One region of the Cytobacillus sp. SAFR-174 genome, then DNA from elsewhere that is predicted to be linked to it. Evidence: riboswitches for the same ligand, from Rfam matches in the RefSeq annotation. Region 1 holds a riboswitch; the other holds the start of a gene.
The links. Region 1 has a riboswitch for thiamine pyrophosphate ahead of ACTHRG_RS15390 (YkoF family thiamine/hydroxymethylpyrimidine-binding protein). Riboswitches for the same ligand answer to the same signal wherever they lie in the genome.
Positions count from the first base shown of each region.

Region 2: another riboswitch for thiamine pyrophosphate. It lies ahead of ACTHRG_RS03395 (3-oxoacyl-ACP reductase); the one in region 1 lies ahead of ACTHRG_RS15390 (YkoF family thiamine/hydroxymethylpyrimidine-binding protein).

Region 1 is NZ_JBQCMZ010000015.1:4,319-7,728, forward strand. Features, by position in the region: gene ACTHRG_RS15380 (coproporphyrinogen III oxidase) at 1-66, opposite strand, end outside; gene ACTHRG_RS15385 (Cof-type HAD-IIB family hydrolase) at 321-1,187, opposite strand; TPP riboswitch at 1,404-1,505, shown strand; gene ACTHRG_RS15390 (YkoF family thiamine/hydroxymethylpyrimidine-binding protein) at 1,592-2,197, shown strand; gene ACTHRG_RS15395 (ECF transporter S component) at 2,199-2,795, shown strand; gene ACTHRG_RS15400 (ABC transporter ATP-binding protein) at 2,779-3,410, shown strand, end outside.
Region 2 is NZ_JBQCMZ010000002.1:227,634-231,043, forward strand. Features, by position in the region: gene ACTHRG_RS03385 (Cof-type HAD-IIB family hydrolase) at 1-321, shown strand, start outside; gene ACTHRG_RS03390 (OsmC family protein) at 357-809, opposite strand; TPP riboswitch at 925-1,037, shown strand; gene ACTHRG_RS03395 (3-oxoacyl-ACP reductase) at 1,142-1,903, shown strand; gene thiM (hydroxyethylthiazole kinase) at 1,917-2,732, shown strand; gene thiD (bifunctional hydroxymethylpyrimidine kinase/phosphomethylpyrimidine kinase) at 2,735-3,410, shown strand, end outside.

The DNA.
Region 1 (3,410 bases):
GTTCCCGATCAGCCGAAGCGGCCGATGGAACCGTTCATCCTGTATGCCTAAAATTGAAATGTTCAAATCTATCACCTTTTTTTAGAAAATATAATAAATCTGCCGGTGTTTCATCTCACTGACGGCAGCTGCAGAGTCTTTATTATTCATGTTGACAAACTCCTTTTAGTGTACAGAAATGGGGAAACAAGGTCAATATCAGGGAAGTGAATCCCATTGGATCGCTTTGTTTATTTCCCTCTCTTTTTCTCTTTCTCTTTATCCAATGCCTGAATCAAAAAGAGAGCCCATCTGCCTGACTGGACTCTCTTTCATTCATTTTATTTTAACAGATTCATTTTCTTCAGGAAATCGATTGGATGCTGTTTGCGGAAATGTTCTTTAACCATGTAGCTTACGCCGCTCTGGTCATTGGATCGTGTCAGCCAGTCTGCTGCTTTTTTTACTTCTGCCGGGGCATTGCCCATTGCCACACCCAGACCGGCGGCTTCAATCATTTCCAGATCATCTCCAGAATCTCCTATAACGACCATTTGATTTCTGGAAATCCCAAGGTGCTCACATAAATAGAGCAAACCATTCAGCTTTGAAACTCCGGCAGGAACAATGTCCATCCTCAGATCATTCAGTTTAATGACTTCCACATTTTCAAACATGCCCCAAATGGCTGTCTTAGCATCCTCAAGGTCTTCTTTATCTTCAAAGTACACTTCAATTTTCGGCGGTGTAACAGGCTCATCTAAAATGGTGTCACTTAATGAATCCACAAACTGCTGGGAATAAAAAATGGGATCACCGGTTGTAAAAACAGTTTTAGCAAGCATATTGGTATTGAGCTTCGTTTTGTTGGCAAGGGAATATTTTTCGTGCACCAGCCTGATTTGACAGGTAAAGCCTTCAAGCAGGCGCACGATTTCAAACGTTTCATCTTCTTGAATCCTTTTTACAAAGATCGGCTTTTCCTGGGAAGCTGCAATATATGCCCCCCTGTGGGTGACCAGCAAAGAATTGATTTTCAATGCTTTAGCCACTTTTTTCGCGGATGGAAAGCTTCTGGACGTAACAAGTGTTACATAGATCCCCTTTTGCTGCACATATTCTATCGCTTCTTTTGTTGATTTATGAAGTCTTCCATTTGATTGGAGTAGTGTTCCGTCTATGTTTAAAGCAAGCATTCTGTATATCATCCAATTTGCCCCCTATTCTCGGTGTAAAATTGTCCTATTACACTTTTATGAAGGGAAGGACTTGATTAGAACATAACATGGACAATGTGGAAATATATTTTCATAGCTTAAGATCTTAATGATTTTCCGATCATGAGATATAAAAATGATAAATTATTCATTTACATTTTGTTTGCTCCGTATTAAGATGGAGTCATAAAAAAACTGCATATCCAAGTTTTGCACTAGGGGAGCTTTTTGGCTGAGAAGAACAATCCGTTCTGACTCTTATCACCCGATCTGGATAATACCAGCGTGGGGAAGTGCAGGTGAACGGCTATCATTCTAGTGTATTGATACATTCAACTGCATTTCCTTATGGGAATGCAGTTTTTTATTTTCATTATTACTAGGAGGATGGCAAAATGCAGGGAAATTTTTTATGTGGAACTAGTGAAATTACAGGGTGCAGGTTTTCAATTTACCCAATGACTGACAGGTTTGCAGATGTTATTTTATCAGCTCTAAAAGAAGTGGACAAGAGTAAGGTATGGATGGAAACAGATGATGTGAGCACCTGTGTGCGAGGCAGGTCTATTCATGTTTTCGATGTGGTCAAAGCTATTTATCTTGAAGCAGTTAAGCATGGAGACCATGTAGTGTTTAACGGCACTTTTTCAAATGGATGTCCCGGTGATACTGCAGGCGATGCTTATCTTGCTGAAAATGAGGAACGGGCGAATGAAGAATCAGCAGCAGGGATCAGCCAGGAAGTCGCTGTCCAGTTCGCCCTTTATCCGATGGGTATTCCTGATTACATGAACGTTATTATGGACCAGGTCGAGCTCGCAGCGAATCGGGGAACTTTTACTAAAGGGGTGCATTATGCTTCAAGACTAGATGGAGATGCACACGCTGTGTTTAAAACACTTGAGGATGCTTTTGAAAATTGCAAGAAAAGCGCTTCTACGCATATTGTTATGACGGTGAATATGTCAGCCAATAGTCCTTCCAAAAAGGGGGCTGAGTAATATGCTCGACAAGTGGAAGCTTCGTGAGGTCATTGTCCTGTCTGTACTCGCAGTTGTGTTTGCAGTTGTTTACCTGGTGTTCATGCACTTTGGCAACGTGCTATATGGAATGTTCGGCTTAATTGGCTATGATCTTATTTTTGGCATTTGGTTTATTGTTTCGATCATCGCAGCGTACATAATCAGAAAACCCGGTGCAGCCTTTTTATCGGAAACCATCGCTGCAGCCATTGAAGTCATGATCGGCAACGCAGTTGGTCCCCGTCTGATTCTGTCAGGGATGATTCAGGGGATTGGAGCGGAAGCTGTTTTTGCGGCCACGAAATGGAATAATTACCGGACATGGGTTTTAATTGCTGCAGGCATGGGTTCTTCTGTTACTAGTTTTATTTGGGGCTATTTCATTTCCGGCTATACGGCCCTCTCACCCGGTTATGTAACGGCTATGTTTTTTGTGAGGCTGATCAGCGGTGCTTTACTAGCTGGATTGCTGGGCAAATGGCTGAGCGAGAGCCTTGCGAAAACCGGGGCATTGAACAGCTTTCCAATTGGAAAAGAGCTGAAAAGGGGAAAACCGGAAAATGGAATTACAGGATAACCGGCATATATTAATAACTGAACAGCTTTCCTTCAGGTATGAAGATGTGAAAAAACCAATTATAAAAAATGTGCAATTCAGCCTTTATCCAGGGGAAGCAGTTCTATTATTGGGCCCAAGCGGCTCGGGAAAAAGCACACTTGCTTTCTGCTTAAATAAGTTGTATCCCGAGGCCGTTGATGGCAAATTGGACGGGACTATTTCATTCAAAGGAAAGATGATGGAAGAGTTCGGCCCTGGCGAAATTAATCAGCACATTGGCATTGTGTTTCAGGACCCTGAAAGCCAATTTTGCATGACCACAGTCGAGGATGAGCTGGCATTTGGGCTTGAGAATTTGAAAACACCTCCTGAAGAAATAGAGAGTAAGATTGATGAAGCATTGGAGCTTGTTCATCTTTTGCCATATAAACATTCCTTAATCCACACTCTTTCCGGGGGCCAAAAGCAAAAGCTTGCACTGGCATGTGTTTTATCATTAAAACCGGATATCCTGATTTTGGACGAACCGACAGCAAATCTGGACCCTGCTTCAAGCTATGAACTTACCCGCATCATCAAAGAGCTTAAAGAGAACCAGGCATTTTCTCTTCTAATAATTGAGCACAGGCTGGA
Region 2 (3,410 bases), on a different contig from region 1:
GTCAGGGAACTGATTCATAACGAGCTGCAGTCAAAAGGCGATTTGGAAATTACTAACTCAAGCTTAACCAATATTGAAGTCAATGCTCTGGGCATCAATAAAGCGAAAGCGATCCAGAAGGTAACAGAGATTCTTGGCATTTCAATGGAAAATGTAATGGCCATGGGAGACAGCTTGAACGATATTGCCATGATTGAGGAATCAGGCTGGGGAGTAGCAATGGGAAATGCCCAGGAAATCGTGAAAGAAACAGCCGATGCTGTGACGGGAACCAATGATGAATCCGGTGTTGCACAGGCAATCCGAAAATGGGCCCTATAGGGAACAAAAACCGGCTATCATGCCGGTTTTTTGGTTTACTTCATTGACCTAAGAATGGTTTCCTCTAATTTGACTTCTACATTCCCTTTAATTGCCCTTGAAATCATGCAGGATGCTTCAGCTTTTTGTGCAAGCTTTCGGGCAAGTGCAAGGTGCTTTTCATCGGCATCTGCCTTCAGTACGATAACCGGCCGATGAATGATTTTCCTGTAGGTGATCACACCATTGGTCACATCCACAACACCGACGGATTCCATCGTTAGGTCATCTTTCTCAATCCGGCTGCGTTCCATCATGGCTGCCAGGGTAATAATATAACAAGTTGCCGCCGCCCCCAGAAGCATTTCATCCGGATTGGTTCCGATTCCAGGACCGTTCATTTCCGGAGGGATAGATACCTTAGTTATAAGCCCGCCTGTTTCAATTTCACCCACATCATTGCGAAGGCCAGGCCAATGTGCTTTTAAATGAAAATGGTGTTCAGCCATATTTGAATCCTCCAAGTTATGTATTTCTACTTACACATTAAAGAGGAACAGGCAGAATTGCAAGACTTTACAGATTTCACGTTTCAGGCTAAGATAAAAACAGCCAACTTAATAGTTTTACTGCTAGGGGTGCCCGATGCTCGCGGGCTGAGAAAGAAACCGGACTGTTTTTTACCCTTCGGACCTGATCTGGATCATACCAGCGTAGGAAAGTAGTAATTGCGGGGAACGACGTTCTTTCTCTTAGATTATTCAGCCAGGTCCAATTTCGGATCTGGTTTTTATTTTGTTCTCAAAACAAATGAATTGGCTATCAATAAGGAGGATTTTCTATGAATCTTAACGATCAGATTGTCATTATTACAGGCAGCAGCAGAGGGTTGGGCAAAGAAACAGCAAAATCATTCGCGAGAGAAGGGGCGAGAATTGTCATTAACTATTTCCATAGCGAGGAAAAAGCCTATGCTCTGCAGAAGGAAATTGGCGAATCAGCCATTGCCATTCGTGCTGATGTTCGGGACAGAGTTCAAGTGAAATCCATGTATGAAAAAACGAAGGAACACTTTGGAGCCCCCATTACAACCATAGTCAATAATGCACTTGTGAATTTTCAATTTGACCCTATTTCAAAAAAAGATGCAGAAACAATTAAATGGGACGATTACAAAAATCAGCTGGAAGGTGCAATTCTAGGAGCATTGAACACAGTTCAGGCAGGTCTTGACGATATGAAAAAACAGGAGTTTGGCAGGATAATATCGGTCGGCACCAACCTATTCCAGCATCCAGTTGTACCCTATCATGACTATACGACCAGCAAAGCTGCTTTATTAGGCTTCACCAGAAATATGGCGAATGAGCTGGGCCAATATGGAATTACTGCAAATATGGTATCAGGCGGTTTGTTAAAAACGACAGACGCCAGTGCTTCGACCTCTAAGGAAGTCTTTGAAATTATCGAAAACTCTACTCCATTAAGAAAAGTCACAGATCCTGCAGAAGTGGCAGATGCGATAGTCTTCTTCGCCTCTCCCTGGGCAAGGGCAGTTACAGGACAGAATTTGGTTGTGGATGGCGGACTAGTTATGAATTAAAGGAGGATTCTAAATGAATATTCAGGAGATTAGCAGTCTATTAGATAAAGTAAGAGAGTCAAACCCTCTGGTACATAATATCACCAATGTGGTGGTAACCAATTTTACTGCCAATGGCCTGCTGGCAATAGGGGCATCACCTGTAATGGCATATGCGCATGAAGAGGCGGGTGATATGGCTAAAATCGCCGGGGCACTGGTTCTCAACATGGGAACACTGACTGAAAAAGAAGTGAAAAGTATGCTTATCGCAGGAAGGTCTGCCAATCAGCATGGTGTGCCGGTAATCTTTGACCCGGTTGGTGCCGGCGCGACAGCTTATCGAACAGAAACAGCCAATAGAATAATGGAAGAATTAGATATTAGCATCATAAGAGGCAATGCTGCAGAAATTGCCAATGCTGCAGGACAGCAATGGAATATTAAGGGCGTCGATGCCGGAGAAGCAGAAGGAAACACTTCAGATCTTGCAAAGTCGGCAGCAAATAAACTTGGTGCAGTCACCGTCATTACAGGGAAACAGGACATCGTTTCAGATGGACATTCCACTTTTACGGTCAACAATGGCCATCCCCTGTTAACGAAAGTAACAGGTGCCGGATGTCTTTTGACTTCTGTCATTGGAGCTTTCGCTGCTGTTGAAAAGGATCCAGTAAAAGCGGCAGCTGCTTCATTGGTCGTGTATGGCTCTGCCGCCGAAATCGCTGCAGAAAAAACGGATGGCAGGGGCCCGGGCACTTTCCAAATAGAGTTCTTGAATAGCTTATATACTATTTCAGCCGCAGATGTTGAGTTGCGCGGCTCTTTTAGTCAGATAGGAGGGGAATAACTATGAAGGTGAATAAAGCCTTAACCATAGCAGGATCAGACAGCGGCGGCGGTGCGGGTATTCAGGCAGATTTAAAAACCTTTCAGGAACTCGGCGTTTTCGGCATGTCAGCGTTAACTGCCGTAACTGCCCAAAACACCAGGGGAGTGCAGGGAGTTTATCCAATGACCCCAGATGCTGTTGCGTCCCAATTGCAATCCATTGGAGAGGATTTATGGCCGGATGCAGTCAAGACAGGAATGCTCTTCAGTGCAGAGATTATCGAAAGGGTTTCAAAGGAGATTGCGAAATACGGCTGGAACAAAATCGTCATTGATCCGGTGATGATTGCAAAGGGCGGAGCTAGCCTTCTGCAGACTGAAGCCATTTTAGCGATGAAAAAGCTTCTGATTCCCCTCTCAATGGTCATCACACCCAATATACCCGAGGCGGAGGTTTTAACGGACACTGCCATTCGCTCAATGGATGATAAACGGAAGGCAGCAAAAGAACTGTATAGGCTTGGTGCGAAACATGTCATCATTAAGGGCGGTCATGAGGAGGGAAAAATGGCTGCCGATCTATTATTTGACGGTGAAGGTTTTACCGAATTCAAGAGTAATAGAATCCAAACAGCCAACACACATGGGACAGGCTGCACTTTTTCTGCTGCAATCACAGCCGGCCTCGCTGACGATC